3 regions of the Enterobacter huaxiensis genome follow, and region 2 is predicted to be linked to each of the others. Evidence: predicted binding sites of a transcription regulator. Region 2 holds the regulator's gene; each other region holds the start of a gene.
What was found. Region 2 encodes LexA, which represses DNA repair genes until DNA is damaged. Its sites were predicted from a motif close to TNCTGTATGTACATACAGNA; they were not measured.

Region 1 (6,812 bases), 570 kb from region 2:
TCGTACCGAACAGCAGTACGACAATGACGGCAATGATCAACAGTTGCCAGATACTGATACCACCCATACAAAATCCTCAGTGATAGATGATTAATTAGTCAGGTCGCATTATACGTATGCAACCCGGCGATAGCGACGCAAAATCAGCGCGTTTTTCTCCAGCCAGCGAGCCAGACCACAGCCCCGCCGGCCATCAGCCAGGCAGGCATCAATTCCCATTCCGGCCGATTGATGAGTAACAGCGTACCGCTCAGCAACAGCGTCGCCCCAATGCCAAAGAGATAACGTGACTGCCCCTGGCGCGCGCGGCTGGTTTGCAGCTCGCGGGCGATTTTATCCATGCTGTGCTGAAGGTTCTTGCTCTGACGCAAACTGTCGTAAACCAGTTCAGGAATTTCAGGCATTTTTTCAATCCAGAACGGCGCTTTCTCTTTAAGAGAGCGAACCAGCGCTGGAATCCCAACCTGATCCTTAATCCAGGACTCAAGGAAAGGTTTCGCGGTTTTCCACAAGTCTAACTGAGGATAGAGCTGACGGCCTACGCCCTCAACGTAAAGTAATGTTTTCTGGAGTAAAACTAATTGCGGCTGCACTTCCATATTGAAGCGACGCGCCGTATTGAACAGGTTCAGCAACACGTGCCCGAAAGAGATCTCGGACAGGGGTTTTTCGAAAATAGGTTCACAAACGGTACGGATAGCAAACTCAAACTCTTCCACGTTGGTGTCCGGCGGAACCCAGCCGGAATCGACGTGCAGCTCGGCAACCTTGCGGTAGTCGCGGTTAAAGAAGGCGATAAAGTTCTCTGCGAGGTAGCGCTTATCTTCTTTGTTCAACGAGCCCACAATCCCGCAGTCGATACCGATGTATTTCGGATCTTCAGGATGCTCGTAGCTGACAAAAATATTACCCGGGTGCATATCCGCATGGAAAAAGCTGTCGCGGAAGACCTGAGTAAAGAAGACCTGCACACCGCGTTCGGCCAGCAGCTTCATGTTGGTGCCCTGCTTTTCCAGCGCAACCACATCCGATACCGGAATACCGTAGATACGCTCCATCACCATCATGTTCTGGCTGCAGTAGTCGGAGTAGACCTCTGGCACATAGAGCATCGGGCTGTCTTCGAAATTGCGGCGAAGCTGAATAGCGTTTGCCGATTCGCGCAGCAGGTTCAGCTCATCAATCAGCGTTTTCTCGTATTCGCGCACCACTTCCATCGGACGCAGGCGGCGGCCGTCAGGCAAGAGACGCGGCACCCAGCGAGCCAGACGATAAATCAGCTTCATGTCCGCTCTAATGATCGGCAGGATATCCGGACGAATGACCTTGATAACCACTTCTTTGCCGTTCTCTTTCAAACGCGCCGTGTGCACCTGGGCAATGGAGGCCGATGCCAGTGGCTGAATGTCAAAATCATCAAACCAGGTTTCAACCGGGATATTGCCCATCGCCTCTTCGATCTGCTTCTTCGCTCTCTCGCCATCAAAGGGAGCAACGCGGTCCTGCAGCATCGCCAGCTCATCGGCAATTTGCGGCGGGAAGAGGTCGCGGCGGGTGGAAAGCATCTGCCCAAACTTGATCCACACCGGCCCCAGCTCCTGCAGCGCAAGACGCAGACGTTCGCCTAAGACCTGATCTTTATGACGGTTTGGCATCCAGAACAGCGTGCGCCGCCAGATTCGAAGCGGCAGCGTGATACGCATTCTGGGGATAAGCTCGTCGAGCCCGTAGCTCAAAAAGGTGCGAACGATAAAATAGAGGCGCCGAATTTCACCAGGCGTCATTTGCCCTCCAGTTTTTCCAGCCGTTTGGTTAGTGCATCAACAGCACGTTCAACAGCCGCGGTTTCTTCCGCAAACCATGCCGCTTCCAGCGGCCCGGGCGCCATGCGCCACTCTTCGGTCAGCACTTCTGCCGCATAACGCTGCTGTCGCTGCAGGCTTTTACGCAGGAAAGCCGTACCGCCACGAAAGGCTTTACCCATCCCTTCGGCGGCGATATCGCCAATAAAAGGCGCGAGCAGTTCTGCCGGGTCAAACTCGGCAATATCGCTGAGCGCAACGAAGTTCTGCACAACCTGAATGTCACCTTCCACTTCCAGCTCACCGCTGCGGATAAGCGCCGTCAGCTGCTGGCGGTCACGCAGCTTCGGCAGCACGCTCAGGTGCGTAATGACCGAGCAATCAGCCTCGCCTTCCCACTCACCCAGAACGTCGAGCTGGCGTTCGCTGAAGACCAGTACGAGCGGCGTCGAGAACTCTTTTAAAACAATGCGCAGTACCTTTCCGTTGAGCCGCTGACGCGCTGCTTTTAACGCAGGCGCGCGGTACAGAAAGGCATTAAGTACATTCTCAATGCCTGCGGTGACTAAGGGCTTAAAGGGCACGTGACACCTCCACTCAGAACTTGTAACCGCGATGCAGCGCGACGACGCCCGCCGTCATGTTGAAGTATTCCACGTTCTCAAGGCCCGCATCCTGCATCATGGCTTTCAGGGTGTCCTGATCCGGGTGCATACGGATGGATTCCGCCAGGTAGCGGTAGCTCTCTGCATCGTTCGCCACTAATTCACCAATGCGCGGCAGAATGTGGAAGGAATAGGCATCGTAGGCTTTGCTCAGCGGATCGATAATCGGCTTCGAGAACTCAAGCACCAGCAGGCGTCCGCCCGGCTTCAGCACGCGGTACATGGAGCGCAGGGCTTTGTCTTTATCCGTGACGTTACGCAGGCCAAACGAAATAGTGATGCAGTCAAAGGTATTATCCGGGAACGGCAGCGCTTCGGCGTTAGCCTGCACGTATTCCACGTTGCCTACCACGCCGATGTTACGCAGTTTTTCGCGCCCCATTTTCAGCATGGAGTCGTTAATGTCTGCCAGCACAACGCGGCCCGTTTCGCCCACCAGACGGGAGAATTTCGCCGTCAGATCGCCCGTTCCGCCCGCTAAATCCAGCACGGTTTGTCCACGACGTACGCCGCTGCAGTCGATAGTGAAGCGTTTCCACAAGCGATGAATGCCGAATGACATCAGATCATTCATTACATCGTACTTCGCCGCCACGGAATGAAACACGTGGGCCACCATGTCAGCTTTCTGCGCTTTGGCAACAGTCTGAAAGCCAAAGTGCGTTGTGTCTTGTGAATCGTCAACCATCTCAGAGCCTGCTAATCAGTCAAATGTTGGTGAAGTGTATCAGATTGGACGCAATTGCCCTACGGTTCAACCACCGTGAAAGTAACGCGTCGGCTGTTCATCTGGCGATAAATCCGCCGCTAAACCGTTGTCTTCGCTGTGGGTATTTTGCTCATCGGCACCTTCTCGCAGACGGAACTCTTCATCCTGTGCAGTGGCTTGTTCAACCAATTCCGGATTAATCTCGCGTTTTACCTCTACGCCAAGGCTACGAAATGCCTCGGCCTGCGCCAGCAGATTGCCACGCCCGGAAGAGAGCTTTTTCATCGCCTGCCGGTAATTATCCTGCGCGCGGTCGAGACTTTGCCCAACCGAGGACATGTCGTCCACGAAGAGGCGCATTTTGTCGTACAGCTTGCTGGCGCGATCGGCAATCTGCTGAGCGTTGCGGCTCTGGTGCTCGTAACGCCACAGGTTGGCAATGGTTCGCAAGGCCACCAGCAGCGTCGTTGGGCTGACCAGCATAATGTTATTTTTCAACGCCTCGGTAATCAGTTCGGGCTGTCTGTCGAGCGCAAGCAGGAAGGCGGGCTCAACCGGGATAAACATCAGCACGTAGTCCAGGGATCGCAAGCCAGGCAGCTGCTGATAGTCCTTTCGGCCCAGCTGTCGAATATGGTTCCGCACGGAGGCGATGTGTTCCTGCAGCGCTGACTCCCTGGTGTAATCATCTTCCGCGTTGAAGTAGCGCTCGTAGGCCACCAGCGTCATTTTGGCGTCAATCACCACATCCTTGCCCTGCGGCAGCCGCACAATAACATCCGGCTGCATACGCGAGCGGGCATCGTTTTCGATGCTCACCTGCGTTTCGTATTCATACCCTTCGCGCAGGCCTGAAGCCTCCAGCACGCGGGTCAGGACCACTTCTCCCCAGTTGCCCTGGGCTTTGTTATCCCCCTTCAGCGCGCGCGTCAGGTTGACCGCTTCCTGCGCCATCTGTGCGTTTAGCTGCTGAAGATTGCGAATTTCATGTGCCAGGGTGTGACGCTCGCGCGCCTCCTGCCCAAAGCTGTCCTGCACCTGACGACGAAAGCCGTCCAGCTGCTCGCGCAGCGGCGTCAGAAGGCCATTCAGGCTCTGGCGGTTTTGCTCGTCAACGCGGCGGTTGCTGTGCTCAAAAATACGGTTCGCGAGGTTTTCAAACTGCTCGCTGAGGCGCTGCTCGCTGTTGATCATCTGGCGGATTTTGTCTTCCGCATGCAGCTGGGTGGCTTCGAGGCGGGTGGTGACTTCGCGGAGATCGGCCTCCAGCGAGGTGTTGATGTCGCGCAGGTTGCGCAGTTCGTTATTCAGCAGCTCGCACTCGTCGCGCCAGTGTGAGCTTTGAGCAAGCTGTTGTTTTGTCGCACTCAGCTCAGAGACGATCTCCTCACGCTCAGCCAGCTGTTCGGCTTTCATCTGCGCATGCTGGTAGCTGGAAATCAGCCAGCCAATTGCCAAACACACCAGCGCAATCACCGCGTAAACCAGGATTGAGATATCCACAATGCCCCCTGCATCAACGTATTACCCGCACAAAATAGAATTGTGCTGTATAAACGTCCAGTTTGAAAGGGTTTTCCTGCGAGGCACTACGCAAAAAATAAAGGCCGAACGCGTCGGCCTTGTGTCTCAGAAGAGAGGATTAGATCAGGCGACGAGCCGCTTCCACCACGATTTTCACCGCATGACTTTCAGTCTGCTTCATGGTTTCCGCGTTCGGGATCTCCTGCTGGGTACGGTTGACGATAACGCCCGCCACCATACCGGCACGCAGGCCCTGGCTTGCGCACATGGTCAGCAGCGTTGCAGATTCCATTTCGTAGTTCATTACGCCCATGGACTGCCACTCTTCCATTGAGCCTTTGAAGCGGCTTACCACGCGGCCTGAGAAGGTGTCGTAACGCTCCTGGCCCGGGTAGAAGGTATCAGAGGAGGCGGTGACGCCCACGTGAGTGGTTGCGCCCACGGATTTAGCGGCTTCAACCAGCGCGGTGGTGCATTCGAAATCAGCCACTGCCGGGAATTCCATCGGGGCAAAGTGCAGGCTTGCACCGTCCAGACGCACGGATGCGGTCGTCACCAGCACGTCGCCGACGTTGATGTGCGGCTGAATAGCGCCGGTAGTACCGATACGCAGGAAGGTACGAATGCCCAGCTGCGCCAGCTCTTCAACGGCAATTGAGGTAGACGGGCCACCGATACCGGTAGAGCACACGATCACCGCTTTGCCATCCAGCTCTGCGCGCCAGGTGGTGAATTCACGATGGGCTGCCAGCTTGACCGGCTTATCCATCAGCGCGGCGATCTTTTCCACACGCTCAGGATCGCCAGGGACGATAGCGAGCGTAGCCCCTTGTAAATCGTTTTTAGTGAGGCCGAGATGAAAAACATCAGACTTAGACATAGGGTGACTCCTCTGTGGGTCGGTTAGTCAGAAGAAGTAAAACGGTACTTTACAGAAGCGATACGCATAATTTCGTGATGCATCTCACCATGAATGAAAATGATTGCAGTTAATTTCCATAAAATAGTGATTCACATCACATTAACAAGTTAAATCGTGGAATGCTGCACAAAAGATAGACCCTCCAGGGCAATGTGGGTTGTTAACCTGGTGTCTATATTTACCTTTGCGCTAATTAACTCATTGGTACGGAGAATGCCATGAATGACAAAACCGGTTTTGCACCTGCTGCAGCCCCGCATGCTTCAACCATCGTCTCAACCCCTGAAGACGCCATTACCGCGGGTGAGACGTCCATCCCCTCTCAGGGGGAAAATATGCCTGCTTACCACGCGCGGCCAAAATCCGCAGACGGCGCGCTGCCCATCGTCATCGTGGTTCAGGAAATTTTCGGCGTTCACGAACATATTCGCGACCTCTGCCGCCGTCTGGCGCTGGAAGGATACCTGGCCGTTGCGCCCGAGCTCTATTTCCGTCAGGGCGATCCGAATGACTACAGCGATATCCCAACGCTGTTCAGTAATCTGGTGACAAAAGTGCCGGATGCGCAGGTGCTGGCCGACCTCGACCACGTTGCCAGCTGGGCAGCGCGCAATGGAGGCGACCCGCATCGTCTGATGGTGACCGGTTTCTGCTGGGGCGGACGCATTAGCTGGCTGTACGCCGCGCATAACCCGCAGCTGAAAGCGGCCGTGGCCTGGTACGGCAAGCTGGTGGGCGAAAAAACGCTGAATTCACCAAAGCAGCCTGTTGATATCGCAACGGATTTAACGGCCCCTGTATTAGGGCTGTATGGCGCTCAGGATACCAGCATTCCGCTTGATACCGTTGAGACCATGCGCCATGCGCTACGGGCGGCAAACGCGAAGGCAGAGATCGTGGTGTATCCGGAAGCCGGGCACGCGTTTAACGCCGATTATCGCCCGAGCTATCACGAAGAATCCGCCAAAGACGGCTGGCAGAGGATGCTGGACTGGTTTAGCCAGTACGGCGGGAAGAAAGCATAAAGAAAAAATCCCGGTGGCGGCTACGCCTTTCCGGGCCTACAGACGGGCCGGGTAAGCGATAGCGCCACCCGGCAATCCAGCAAAACTACGCCTGACGCAAATTCTGCGCCGCCTTCACCATGTTCGCCAGCGCCGCACGGGTTTCCGGCCAGCCGCGCGTTTTCA
Region 2 (6,812 bases):
GACCCCGGGTCTACCGCCCCTGTGGATCCTCGCGGTATTTGTGGCGGGCGTCTGGCTGATGCGCGCGGCGGGCTGCGTGGTCAATGATTACGCCGACCGGAAATTTGACGGGCACGTAAAACGTACCGCCAACCGCCCTCTGCCCAGCGGGCAAGTCACGGAGAAAGAAGCACGCAACCTGTTCATCGTGCTGGTATTGCTCTCATTCCTGCTGGTGTTAACGCTCAACACCATGACTATCCTGCTGTCCGTCGCCGCGCTGGCGCTGGCCTGGGTCTACCCCTTCATGAAGCGGTATACGCATCTGCCGCAGGTGGTGCTGGGGGCTGCATTCGGCTGGTCGATTCCGATGGCGTTTGCAGCGGTTAGCGAGTCTGTCCCGCTCAGCTGCTGGCTGATGTTCCTGGCCAATATTCTCTGGGCCGTGGCCTACGATACGCAGTACGCCATGGTTGACCGTGACGACGACCTGAAGATTGGCATCAAGTCGACGGCGATCCTGTTTGGTCGTCAGGACAAGCTGATTATCGGCATTTTGCAGGTCGCAGTGCTGGCGCTGATGGTGGCGATTGGCCGCCTGAACGGGCTGAACTGGGAGTTCTACTGGTCAGTGCTGGTGGCGGGGTTGCTGTTTGCCTATCAGCAGAAGCTGATTGCGAAGCGCGAGCGTGAAGCCTGCTTTAAAGCGTTTTTGAATAATAACTACGTTGGCCTGGTGCTGTTTTTAGGGCTGGCGATGAGTTACTTTTCATAAAAGTACGGCAGCCGAATGGCTGCCGTTTTGTTTTCTCCCTCTCCCCGTGGGGGAGGGCATCAGGCCGCTGACGACATCACTCGTCCTGCGTCGCGCTCTCAATCGTCAAACGCACGTCCGAGGTAATCAGCTCGGCCAGCATCTGATAAATCTTCAGCGTCTCTTCCGGCTCGGCATCACCCGTATCACTGATAAACCCTTCGTCACGCAGCGTCAGAACCAGCGAGCTGAACACCGCTTTGTCGAAGAACTCCGGTGCGTTAATGCCGTGCAGAACAGACAGGCGCTGTGCCAGCGTCCGGCTCTCTTTTTCCAGCGTACCGCGGTTGATGGACGGATTCGCACTCAGCAGCCAGAAGGTAATGGCGTAGCGCTGCAGCGTTTCACGCGCACCGGCTGCCAGCAGCTGCAAAGTACGTGAGCGTGACGGATTGATGAGTAGCTCGTCATTGTTCAGCGTAATCAGCCCCTGACGACGCATCTCTTCCGTCATTTTATCCAGCTCAACCGCCAGCTCATCCTTACTCCAGCGCAGGAACAGCTCTGCTTTCAGCATCGGGTAGATGGCCTCGAGATGGCGCAGCAGTTCCTGACGTGAAATACGGCGATGCTGGGTAATAATGGCCGCCATCAGCGACGGCAGCATCAGCATGTGCGTGATGTTGTTACGATAGTACGTCATCAGCACGGCCTGCTCGCGAGGCAGAATGATGATGTCGCCGATAGTGTCTTTCTCGACTTCGAACTTGTTCATCTGCAGCGCGTGATCGATAAGCTCGCTGGCGGTCGCAGAAGGCGCAGTTGAATCAACCGAATACGGTACGTTGCGCATAATGTCCAGGTAGCAGTCGATCTGCTCGGTCAGCTGCTCGCGGGTCAGCGAACGCTGGCGGGAGGCCAACAGCGCGGTACAGCACAGGTTCATGGCGTTGGCCGCACCGGCGTTGTTAATTCGCACCATCAGCTCAGCGGCAATGCCGTTGACCGTTGGCGTCAGCCAGGCCGGACGCACCGCTTCGATAGGATCGATAGACTCACGCCACTCCGGGACATGATTGTTCAGGTACGTCATCAGCGGCATGGGTTCGCCAAAGTTTACGTAGCCCTGACCAAGGTTGCGCAGCTTGCTCAGCCCGCGCAGCATCTGCGGCAGGCTCTCTTTCTCTTTAGTCGCACCGCGCAGCTCTTTCGCGTAGGTGCCCACTTCCATCACGTGCTCATAGCCAATGTAGATAGGGACAAGCGTAATCGGACGCGTACCGCCGCGCAGCATGGCCTGGATGGTCATCGACAGCGTGCCGGTCTTCGGATCGAGCAGACGGCCGGTACGAGAACGGCCCCCCTCCACGAAGTACTCAACGGAATATCCACGGCTGAACAGCTCGCCCAGATATTCACGGAATACGGTGGAATAGAGCTTGTTGCCCTTGAAGGTACGACGAATAAAGAACGCACCCAGGCGGCGGAAAATCGGGCCCGCTGGCCAGAAGTTCAGGTTGATACCCGCCGCAATGTGCGGAGGTACCAGGCCCTGGTGGTAAAGCACGTAGGAGAGCAGCAGATAGTCCATGTGACTGCGGTGGCAGGGCACATACACAATCTCGTGGCCGTCATGCGCCAGCTGGCGCACGCGCTCGGCGTTATGGACGTTAATCCCCTGATAGAGACGGTTCCAGGTAAAACTCAGGATACGATCGGACAGACGAATCATCTCGTAGGAGAAGTTCGCGGCGATCTCTTCCATCAGCGCAATGGCGTTCTGCTGTGCTTTCTCGTGGGAAATCTTTTTACTGCGCGCTTCGTCTTCAACCGCGCGAGCAATCGCTTTGGAGGCCAGCAGCTTGTTGAACAGATCCTGACGCGCCGGAAGGCGTGGCCCAACGGCCGCCAGGCGCTGGCGTGCGAAGTGCATACGCGCTACGCGAGCCAGTTTTTGCGCAATGATCTTATCGGTCCCGTGCTCGTCCGCCATGCGGCGAAGGGAGACGGAAGGGGAGAAGCGCACAAAGCTGTCGCGCCCAAGCCAGGAGACCGCGAAGAATTTCTGGATGCCGTTAAGCATGCGCAGCGGTGGATTCTCTTCACCCTTTTCGCGGCCCGGACGGCGGCCAAACATGACGGAAACCGGCACCATCTGCACATCCAGGTCAGGATTGCTACGGTGCAGGTCGAGGTAGTCATGGAACAGCTTGATGGACTCTTCTTTCGGCGTGTAATAGGTGAACACGCGCGGCCCGCCGTGGATAAACACGTAGCGTGGCAACAGCGTGCCATCGACTTCCAGCGGTTCAAGCGGGTCGGGTAAATCATGCGCCAGACACTGGGCGCGAAGCGTCAACAGGTCTGCCTTAGAGTTATAAGGCAAAACGTACATAATAGGGCGCGACGTATCGAGCCCTAATTCCAGCGCGGGTTCTGCTGGGATAGACTTACTTTTTACCAGGACGCTTAATGGTAAATTAAGTAATTTGTAGTAAATTCGTGGCCAGCCGGACATAAACGATGTAAAGCCTCTGGTTAATAATGCAATTGCTGCGCAAGGATAACAGAAAGCGCGCAAAATTTCTGTTGTTACCCGTCATACTTCGGCTACAGCGAAACGCGCTGCTGCTAGAGTTACTGACGCTATTTCCAATAAAAGGTTCTATTAATGGCCAATAATACCACTGGGTTTACTCGAATCATCAAAGCTGCCGGCTATTCATGGAAAGGTTTCCGTGCCGCATGGGTCAATGAAGCCGCATTTCGCCAGGAGGGCGTTGCCGCTATCGTCGCGGTTATCATCGCCTGTTTCCTTGACGTTGATGCTATTACCCGCGTACTGCTCATCGGTTCCGTACTTCTGGTGATGATAGTGGAAATTCTTAATAGCGCTATTGAGGCCGTTGTGGATCGGATTGGCTCGGATTTCCATGAGCTCTCAGGCCGCGCGAAAGACATGGGGTCTGCCGCTGTGTTACTGGCGATTATCACTGCGGCTATCACCTGGGTCACGCTGCTTTGGTCGCATTTCCGATGAGCCTCGTAGAATAATTAAGTCCCTGGTTTTTTGTGCAGTTTTTGGTTCCAAATTCGCCTTTGACTGTATATACTCACAGCATAACTGTATATACACCCAGGGGGCGGAATGAAAGCGTTAACGACCAGGCAGCAAGAGGTGTTTGATCTCATCCGGGATCACATCAGCCAGACGGGTATGCCACCCACGCGTGCGGAAATCGCACAGCGTCTGGGCTTCCGTTCTCCAAATGCTGCTGAAGAACACCTTAAAGCGCTGGCGCGTAAAGGCGTGATTGAGATTGTTTCTGGTGCTTCACGCGGCATCCGCCTGCTGGTGGAAGAAGAAACGGGTATCCCGCTAATTGGCCGTGTTGCCGCAGGTGAACCCCTGCTGGCACAGCAGCATATCGAAGGACACTATCAGGTCGATCCTGGCATGTTCAAACCGAGTGCGGATTTCTTGCTGCGCGTCAGCGGAATGTCCATGAAAGACATCGGTATTCTCGATGGCGATCTGCTGGCGGTACATAAAACGCAGGATGTGCGTAATGGCCAGGTGGTAGTGGCGCGCATTGATGACGAAGTGACCGTTAAGCGCCTGAAAAAGCAGGGCAATACGGTACAGCTTCTGCCAGAAAATAATGAATTCTCACCTATCGTGGTGGATCTCCGTGAACAGAGTTTCTCCATTGAAGGTCTGGCAGTGGGTGTTATCCGCAACGGTGAATGGCTGTAATCTCTTCCTGACAGGCTGCGGGTCTCCGCAGCCTGATTGACTTTCCACTCCCGGTATTTTTCATGTCACTGCTGACGGCTTCTGATAAGGCACTGTGGCGTCTTGCGCTGCCGATGATTTTCTCCAATATCACCGTTCCCCTATTGGGGCTGGTGGATACGGCGGTCATTGGTCATCTGGATTCACCCGTTTATCTGGGCGGCGTAGCGATTGGCGCAACGGCAACCAGCTTCCTCTTTATGCTGCTGCTCTTTTTGCGTATGAGCACCACAGGCCTGACGGCACAGGCGTATGGCGCCAAAGACCCGCTGCGCCTGGCGCGGGCGCTGGTTCAGCCGCTCATTCTCGCGCTCGGCGCAGGCGCCTTAATCGTATTGCTGCGTACGCCGCTGATCGATCTGGCACTCCATATTGTGGGCGGCAGCGAGGCGGTACTTGAGCAGGCGCGGCGCTTCCTCGAAATTCGCTGGCTCAGCGCACCCGCCTCACTGGCAAACCTGGTCCTGCTGGGCTGGCTGCTGGGCGTTCAGTATGCCCGCGCGCCGGTTATCCTGCTGGTAGTGGGAAACCTTCTGAACATCGTGCTCGACCTCTGGCTGGTGATGGGCCTGCACATGAACGTGCGGGGCGCGGCGCTGGCGACGGCCATTGCGGAATACGGCACGTTTGTCATCGGCCTGTGGATGGTCTGGCGCGTGCTGGCCATGCGCGGCATCTCCCTCGCGATGCTGAAAACCGCATGGCGCGGCAACATCCGCAAGCTGCTGGCGCTTAACCGTGACATCATGCTGCGCTCGCTCCTGCTTCAGCTCTGTTTCGGCGCGTTGACGGTCTTTGGCGCCCGTCTTGGGCCTGAGATCGTTGCGGTCAATGCGGTACTGATGACGCTGCTTACCTTCACGGCTTACGCGCTTGATGGCTTCGCCTATGCCGTTGAGGCGCACTCCGGGCAGGCCTACGGGGCGCGACAACGCGGTCAGCTGCAGGAGGTATGGCAGGCTGCCTGCCGTCAGGCGGGTCTTGTTGCGCTGGCTTTTGCACTGATTTATGCCTGCTTCGGTAGCCACATCATTGCACTGCTGACCTCGTTACCGGCAATACGCGAACTGGCAGACCGCTACATCGTCTGGCAGATGATTTTACCGGTGGTGGGCGTCTGGTGTTATCTGCTGGACGGCATGTTTATCGGTGCGACGCGGGGCGCCGAGATGCGCAACAGCATGGCCGTCGCGGCGGCGGGCTTTGGCCTGACGCTGCTGACGCTGCCGTATCTGGGCAATCACGGTTTGTGGCTGGCGCTGGCCGTCTTTCTCTCCCTGCGCGGGCTGTCGCTGGCATTCATCTGGCGCCGCCACTGGCGCAACAATACCTGGTTTCCTTCCCGCTCCGATATATCGTGACGGTTAAAGATTCCGAATATGAAAACGGCTGCCGAATCCTTCACTACAATTATTATCACGTCCAGCAGAAAAGAACGTAACGGACGTTACGACCCAACGCTTAACTATGAGGACACGATGATGAATAAAGACGAAATCGGCGGCAACTGGAAGCAATTCAAAGGTAAAGCGAAAGAACAGTGGGGTAAACTGACCGATGACGATATGACCGTCATTGAAGGTAAGCGCGATCAGCTTGTCGGTAAAATCCAGGAACGTTATGGCTACGAGAAAGACAAAGCCGAAACGGAAGTAAAAGACTGGGAAACCCGTAACGATTATCGCTGGTAATCGTAGATAAGCTGTTATCCCTCTGAGGGCGGCCATGGGCCGCCTTTTCTTTTGCCGCTAGCGGGGCTTTTTCTTTACGAGGATAGAGTGATCGTGCTGGCAAACGTCCTGATGGCTACAGGATTCCACTTCTACACAAGCAGAGCACAAACCGTGTGCCTCAATCACATTATGACGCAGGGCAAAGCCCATTCTGGCCGCCAGCGAATGCATAATGTCTTCAACGCCTTCCGCCCCCTCTTCTTTAACCACGCCACAGCGATCGCAGATAAACATGGCCGACGTGTGGGTTGGCTGATCGAACAGATGGCACAGCACGTAGCTGTTTGTCGACTCCACCTTGTGCACAAAGCCTTGTTCCAGCAGGAAATCCAGCGCGCGATAGACGGTCGGCGGTTTGGCCTGCGGTTCGCTCTCGCGCAGCAGGTCCAGTAAATCATACGCACTGATCGCACCCTGCTGCAGGCTCATCAGACGCAATACCTCAAGGCGCTGCGGGGTCAGGCGCACATTGCGTTGCACGCACAGCTTTTCAGCCTGCGCTAACAGCTCTTTTGTGGACTTATCCATTCAGCACCTCGGATGTTTAAAG
Region 3 (6,812 bases), 1.4 Mb from region 2:
GCTGAGCCAGCATCTGTGCCATCTGTTCGCCGGTAAATGTGCCTTCACCGCTGATTACACCGACTTCACGCAGCTGTTTACCGATCCAGAGCGGACAAAGGGGCAGGGTTTCCCGATCGCCGGTGTAGCGTGTGGCTTCACGAATTAATCCTGACCACGCGTCCGCCGCAGGCACAGGCAGACCAAAACGCTCAGCAACAGCCAATACCCATTGGCACCACAGCGCCATATCATCGGCATCTGCAATCTGGATATTGTCTTCGTATTCGCTGTAAATAGCCTGTTCAGCCAGTTCCGGCTCCATCTCCTGGAAATCAGCCAGAGACTCGCGATCGCCCGTTAATACGACGGTCAAAGAGAGCGGCATCGAGGGCACAGACACGGGTAGAGGACGTGATTCGTCGTAACCGACCCAGTCGAAGCGCTGCTGGCTCACAATCGTTTTGAGCCGCATCCACAGAAGGGGCTGGGCGAGCAGGGTGCGCAGGGAGATAATCAGAACGCCGCCGTTTGCGCGGTGAACCAGCCCCGGCTGCAGCGATAGTTCACCGTTAAACTGGCGCAGGCACCCGAAGAGCTGTTCGGCTTCGACCCAATTCGCACTAACCACTTCACCGGTAGCGGCGAAGCGATCGTCAGCGCTATCTGCGGGTACGAAGGCGATATCATGGCCCGTAATACGATACTGACCACCAAAGACGGCATCCGTCTCTGGTTTCAACTGGCGCATGGCATCACCCAGAAGCGACAAATACTCGGCTTCTTCCGGGGCTTTGAGCAGCATGAAGGGAGATGTAGCCCATGGGCTTAACACCTGCTCCAGCGCGTAATGCAAACGCGGTTGTGTATCGCTAAGTATGAATTCGTGTTCTTTCGTGAGATCGGGCTGTGCAAATAGCGCCTGATAGCTTTCGGTATCAGGAACCAGGTCACGCCATGCAAGTTTCGTAATCGTCAAAGTTGATGTTTTTTAGTCAGATGTAAAACCGTGGAGTATACCGTAAGCGGCGGCCTCTTCCCAAGGGGGATTGGGGATTTCGGCGCGTGATTCTCCTGTGATGTTTCACAGGATATGATTTCTTTTCAGCAGATTGCTAAAAAACTGATATTCTGAACAGAGTTACGTGGTAACACTGAGATCGCAATGAAATATCAACAACTGGAAAACCTCGAAAGCGGCTGGAAATGGAAGTACCTGGTCAAAAAGCATCGCGAAGGCGAGCCGATCACCTGCTACCTCGAAGCCAGCGCGGCGCAAGAAGCCGTGGATATGTTGCTGACCCTCGAAAACGAACCGGTTCTGGTTAACAGCTGGATTGCTAAGCATATCAATCCGGCACTGTTGAACCGAATGAAGCAAACTATTCGTGCGCGGCGTAAGCGGCACTTTAATGCTGAGCACCAGCATACCCGCAAAAAGTCTATCGACCTCGAGTTTATCGTCTGGCAGCGGTTGGCTGGGCTTGCGCAACGGCGCGGGAAAACGCTATCGGAAACGGTCGTACAGCTAATTGAAGACGCAGAACATAAAGAGAAGTATGCCAGCCAAATGTCGAACCTGAAAAACGATCTACAGGCACTGCTCGGCAAAAAGTGATGTCTAACTTTTCTTCAGGCAATAAAAAACCCCGCATCGCGGGGTTTTTTTTAAGACGATAACTTATGCCGCAGGCTGAGTTACAACGTCTTTGATACCTTTAACTTCGATCTCAACGCGACGATCTGGTGCCAGGCAGTCGATCAGTGCAGCGCGAGCTTTCACGTTGTCACAGGTAGAACCGGTAACTGGGTTAGATTCGCCCATACCACGTGGGGAGATCTTGTTAGCCGGGATACCTTTAGATACCAGGTAATCAACAACAGACTGAGCACGTTTTTCAGACAGCTGCTGGTTGTAAGCGTCAGAACCGATACGGTCGGTGAAGCCCAGAACCACTACTGAACCGTCTTTAGGATCCAGGTTGCTCAGCTGGGTGTACAGCTGATCCAGTGCCTGCTGACCTTCTGGTTTCAGGGTAGATTTGTTGAAGTTAAACAGAACGTCAGACTTCAGAGTGAAGTGCTTGGTCTGTACTTCTGGAGCTGGAGCCGGAGCTGGAGCTACGATTGGAGCTGCATCTTCCTGCTGACCGAAACGATAGGAAACACCTACGCTCAGCATGCCGTTGTCAGGACGAACACCAACGGTGTTGCCGTCGCCGATGTTGTTAACCCACTGGTATTCCAGACGGGTAGCGATATCACGGGTCATTGCCCACTCAACGCCACCAGCGAATACTGGGGAAACACCGGTGTCATGGTTGTCGCCAATTTCGCTGTTGCTGGAGTCTGCACGCCATACCATGCCGCCCAGACGGGTGTACACGTCCAGATCGTCAGTGATTGGGTAACCCAGTTTAGCGGTCAGCTGAACGCCTTGAGCTTTAAAAGCGCCGTTTACGTTGTCGCCTTTGTATGGCATACGACCTAACCAGTCGTAACCCATTTCAAAACCAACATACGGGTTAACCTGATAGCCACCGAACGCGCCTGCACCCAGCTGGCTCTCGTGAGTCGGGCCATCGTTGTTCAGGCTGCTGTTGTACCAGCCGGTGTCATGGAACTGAGACCAGCCCAGTTTACCACCTGCATACCAGGTATTATCTTTCGGAGCGGCCTGCGCTACGGTAGCGAAGCCAGCCAGTGCCACTGCAATCGCGATAGCTGTCTTTTTCATTTTTTGCGCCTCGTTATCATCCAAAATTTGCCATGAAAATCTCTGCAGAGAAATCACGGTTAAATCCTTCACCGGGGGGCGTGGTCAAATATAAATCTACCGATATCTTCGGCTTAGGCCGAGCACCCCTGGCGATGTAAAGTCTACAACGTAGCTAGAAACTTACAAGTGTGAACTCCGTCAGGCATATGAAAAAAAAAGTTCCGTATACCTATTATTTAACATTTTTTGAACGAAATTTGTGCAGTAAAATTAAAGAGAACCGCACCACACAAGCCTTGCCGAAGATTTGGCGCCTTGAACTATTTCTGCATCTTGCTGTCAAAAAAAATTCCAGGAAAAGTCTTAAATTTACTCAATGGTACAAATTCGAGTGAATTTTTACCCCAGAAAGTTGTCCTTTGCGATGAGGATCGGCACTTACTGGTCGCATGATAAATCCAATAGCATTACCTTCTTCCGCTGCTTCAGTCAGCCTGAAGTGTTCTTCTTCCGTCAATTCGTCAGACAACCAACCAATCACCACGCTGTAATTCCCCGTGCGTAAGGCGCGGATCATTGACTCTACCGTATCGCAAGGCGGCAGCTGGCTAATCTGCATCACTTTTGTCAGCGGGAGGCCGGCAGACTGAACCCATTCGCGGCTCAATTTTTGCTGTGGCGTCAGCCAGAGCTGCCAGCGAGACTGCTGGCCAAGCTGCTGTAATAACGGCAGCAATAAGAGTTGAGTCAACAGAGGCTGGTCTTCACGGTAAACCACTTCACTGATAAGCCCTGTCGAAACACGCCCGACGGAATTCTGCGCGCCATTGCCAGCGGAAGAAGAAAGAGAGGTAGAGCGATTTGCATAGCCTGAAGTGTACATATTCATTCCAGCCCTGTAGTTACTGTATGGATATACAGTAACCCCTGTATGCATAAAGATCAACCTCATTTTCGGAAAGCGACTCGCAAAATTCGTTCATTCTTGGCCTGCCTGGAAAAATCATCTTGCTCAACGGCAATAAGTTGCCTATTTTCCTGCTAACGGATCCGCTAGTAAGAAATGCTGCTGTTACTTTATGATTTACAAGGGAAATATCATGAAAAAGATATCTTATGATCGGATTTATAAATCACAGGAATACCTTTCCTCGCTGGGCGACATTCATCATCGCGCACTCTTTGGCGGTTATACCCTCGCAGTGGAGGATGCGGTATTTGCCATGGTTTCTGATGGCGAGCTGTACCTTCGCGCCTGCGAAGAGAGTGCAAAATACTGTGTAAAGCATGCCTCTTCTTTTCTGACATTGATGAAGCGGGGGCGGCCTGTCCTTCTTAACTATTACCGCGTGGATGATGGACTGTGGCAGGACAAGGAGAAGTTGCTTCAGCTTTCTTCCTTTGCCCTTAATGCTGCCAGGAAAGAGCGTTCCGAGCGGCATCAGCGTAACAGGCTGAAAGATCTGCCAAACCTGACGTTTCAGATCGAGGTCTTGCTGTACGAAGTGGGTATCACCAATGAAGAAACGCTGCGGGAGCTGGGGGCAAAAACGAGTTGGTTAAAAATGCGCGCGAGAAACAGAGGATTGAGCGTCAAGGTGCTGTTTGCGCTCCAGGGCGCGATAGAAGGGCTGCACGAAGCGGCGCTCCCGGCCGACATTCGCCGGGAGCTGACAGAGTGGTTTAATGCGCTACCTGCGATACCGGAGCATCATTCCTCAAGGTAGCAATTTGCTGTTGTAACCGGCAAATTTCCGGCAGCAGGGCGATAAGCAGGCCTATTTGCTGCAAAACCAGCGGAGCTTTGCTGTCGGTGCCTGGGTCAAGATGCGCAATACGCTGCGCGAGTTCATCCAGTGCCTGCTGAACGCGGGGCTCATCGGCTGGCAGATGGTGTAGCGCATCATCGACGTAGCAAACCGCGTCATCCAGCAGGTTCAGGATCCCCGGGTTCGTGAGCTTCTCTCGATGGGCCCCCAACGTTGAGATATAGCTGGTGAAGGTATGGTTAAGGCACAACAGACGGAAAGCCGTTTCCCGGATTTGCGCTGTCGCACGCGGCTCTGTGGACATATTCGAAACCACCGATGCCAGCTCAGCGTCGCTGTTATGCGCATCGCGGCGCGCGATTCGATAGGCGAGACGGTTATCGCGGCCCTGGTGGTACTGCTCAAGGATCGCGTCCAGATAGCGACAGTTTGCATTCATTGCCCTGTCGAGTACGCGCGGTAAATTGCGGAAACGCCAGTCGGGCCAGATAAAACTCACCGCAGCCCAGGCGATAGCACAGCCGATTAGCGTATCGATCACGCGGGGAAGGGCGACTTCAAACCCTTCGCCCAGCAGGTTAAAGCACAGCAATACCAGCAGGGTAATAAACATCGTGGCGTGCGCGTACTGCACGTTACGAAACGCAAAGAATAAAACGCCGGTGATCACGATGAGGATCAGCTGTCCTTCAATAGAGGGCACAAAATAGAGAACCGGCAGCCCGATAGCAACGCCCACCAGCGTGCCGACAATACGCAGCGCGAGGCGGTGGCGAGTAGCGTTATAGTTGGGCTGACAAACGAACAGGCTGGTCAACAGGATCCAGTAGCCATGGTGTAAGCCCGTAATTTGAATAAAGGCGTAGCCCACGCACAGGACCAGCGACATCCTCACCGCATGGCGAAAGAGGGCTGACTCCGGCGTAAAGTTACGGCTCAGGCGCAGCCACATATCGCTGAAACCATTCACACTGTCGTCCGCAAGCTGGTTTTCAACATCATTACCCGGCAGCGCCATCGCCTGCTCAGACTCAATGGTGGCCAGCTGGGCATCAATGGCGCGCAGGTTATTGAGTAAAAAACCCAGTGCCTTAATCTGTTCCGGGGACGTTCCACTTGCCTGCACGCGATCGAGGGCGGCATCGAGGTGGCTGAAGGCGCGCTCAAAACGCGGGTCATGCTGATATGGCGTGCGCAGCAGTATCGAACGCGCGAGCTGCTGGCAGGCCTGAGACTGCATCGACAGCAGGCGCTGGAAACGGAACATCACGTCGCTGTAGCGGAACTTCTCGCGCAGGGCGCCGTATTGCACGTGCGACGAGCTGGCGCGCTCGTGTATATCCTGAGCAACAAAATAGTAATGAAGCGTTCTTCGGGTACCGCGCTGGCCGCGATCGCCACGCAGGCGGGTCAGGAGAGACGCTTTTGTCTGGTTTAGCGTGGCCACCAGCTGGCCGTTTGCCAGCGCCAGATCGTAAAGCGGCGCCTGGCTTTCCTCTTCAATGTCCGGGTCAAACAGGCGTGACTTCAGCTCCAGATAATGGGCAAGCTGTTCGTAGCTACGCGCAAGGTTGTCCTGCAGCGCGCGGACCGGAAAAATCAGATGCCCGGTTAAGGTCAGAAGGTTATACCAGATCGCCCCCAGCAGCAGCAGAACGGGCTGCTGATACCACTGGTCGTATAAAGAGACCCCAAGCATGGTATAGATGGCAATCAGCAGGGCGCCAAACGCGATGGTGGCATAGCGTTGCCCAAGCCCACCGAGGAGAATAAAGCCGCTGGTGGAAATCGTCAGCCCCAGCGCAAACAGCCACGGCCAGGGAAACAGCAGCTCTACGGATGCAGAAGCAATAAAGAAACAGACCAGGGTGATGACGAGGTTACGCAAGCGCCCGGCAAGACGATCGTCTAGATCCGCAAGTGCGCCAGCGACCACGCCAAGCGTCAGTGGTATGGTGAGCTTCACGTCGCTCAGCCACCACGGCAGGGCGACGGTGCCGCAGAGGGCAATAAATATCCTGACGTTATAAAGCCAGTTACTGTTCCAGGTGTAGCGGCGAAGCAGTGGGCTTAGCATAAGCGCGGCCAGTCCTTATTTACTGAAAACGACGGCGAGCGTTGGCTTCGCGCGCAGCTTGCGCTACTTCAACCGGGACGACTCTGCGCCCAACCGGCCACAGCGCGATAACGGCAATTTTAAAGTTGGCGATCCCAACCGGAATACCAATGATAGTGATGCACTGGGCGATACCGGCGAAGATGTGCATCAGGCAGAGCCACCAGCCAAAGAAAATCAGCCACAGAATGTTTAATACCGTGCCGCCGGTATTCATCAGCGCGTTTTT

Region 1: a site for LexA is predicted at 4,723-4,742, ahead of rmuC (DNA recombination protein RmuC). Genes of this name have one in related genera too.
Region 3: a site for LexA is predicted at 3,602-3,621, ahead of sulA (SOS-induced cell division inhibitor SulA). Genes of this name have one in related genera too.

Annotation. Positions count from the first base shown of each region.
Region 1 is NZ_CP043342.1:202,083-208,894, reverse strand. Features, by position in the region: gene tatA (Sec-independent protein translocase subunit TatA) at 1-67, opposite strand, end outside; gene ubiB (ubiquinone biosynthesis regulatory protein kinase UbiB) at 144-1,784, opposite strand; gene ubiJ (ubiquinone biosynthesis protein UbiJ) at 1,781-2,386, opposite strand; gene ubiE (bifunctional demethylmenaquinone methyltransferase/2-methoxy-6-polyprenyl-1,4-benzoquinol methylase UbiE) at 2,400-3,155, opposite strand; gene rmuC (DNA recombination protein RmuC) at 3,222-4,679, opposite strand; gene udp (uridine phosphorylase) at 4,819-5,580, opposite strand; gene D5067_RS00985 (dienelactone hydrolase family protein) at 5,841-6,647, shown strand; gene metE (5-methyltetrahydropteroyltriglutamate--homocysteine S-methyltransferase) at 6,733-6,812, opposite strand, start outside.
Region 2 is NZ_CP043342.1:4,538,098-4,544,909, reverse strand. Features, by position in the region: gene ubiA (4-hydroxybenzoate octaprenyltransferase) at 1-754, shown strand, start outside; gene plsB (glycerol-3-phosphate 1-O-acyltransferase PlsB) at 831-3,251, opposite strand; gene D5067_RS21680 (diacylglycerol kinase) at 3,405-3,773, shown strand; gene lexA (transcriptional repressor LexA) at 3,882-4,490, shown strand; gene dinF (MATE family efflux transporter DinF) at 4,553-5,890, shown strand; partial or broken gene D5067_RS24110 (hypothetical protein) at 5,887-5,961, shown strand; gene D5067_RS21665 (CsbD family protein) at 6,011-6,220, shown strand; gene zur (zinc uptake transcriptional repressor Zur) at 6,278-6,790, opposite strand.
Region 3 is NZ_CP043342.1:3,091,158-3,097,969, reverse strand. Features, by position in the region: gene D5067_RS14900 (AAA family ATPase) at 1-958, opposite strand, end outside; gene matP (macrodomain Ter protein MatP) at 1,145-1,597, shown strand; gene ompA (porin OmpA) at 1,661-2,716, opposite strand; gene sulA (SOS-induced cell division inhibitor SulA) at 3,072-3,581, opposite strand; gene D5067_RS14880 (TfoX/Sxy family DNA transformation protein) at 3,799-4,425, shown strand; gene yccS (YccS family putative transporter) at 4,382-6,544, opposite strand; gene D5067_RS14870 (YccF domain-containing protein) at 6,564-6,812, opposite strand, start outside.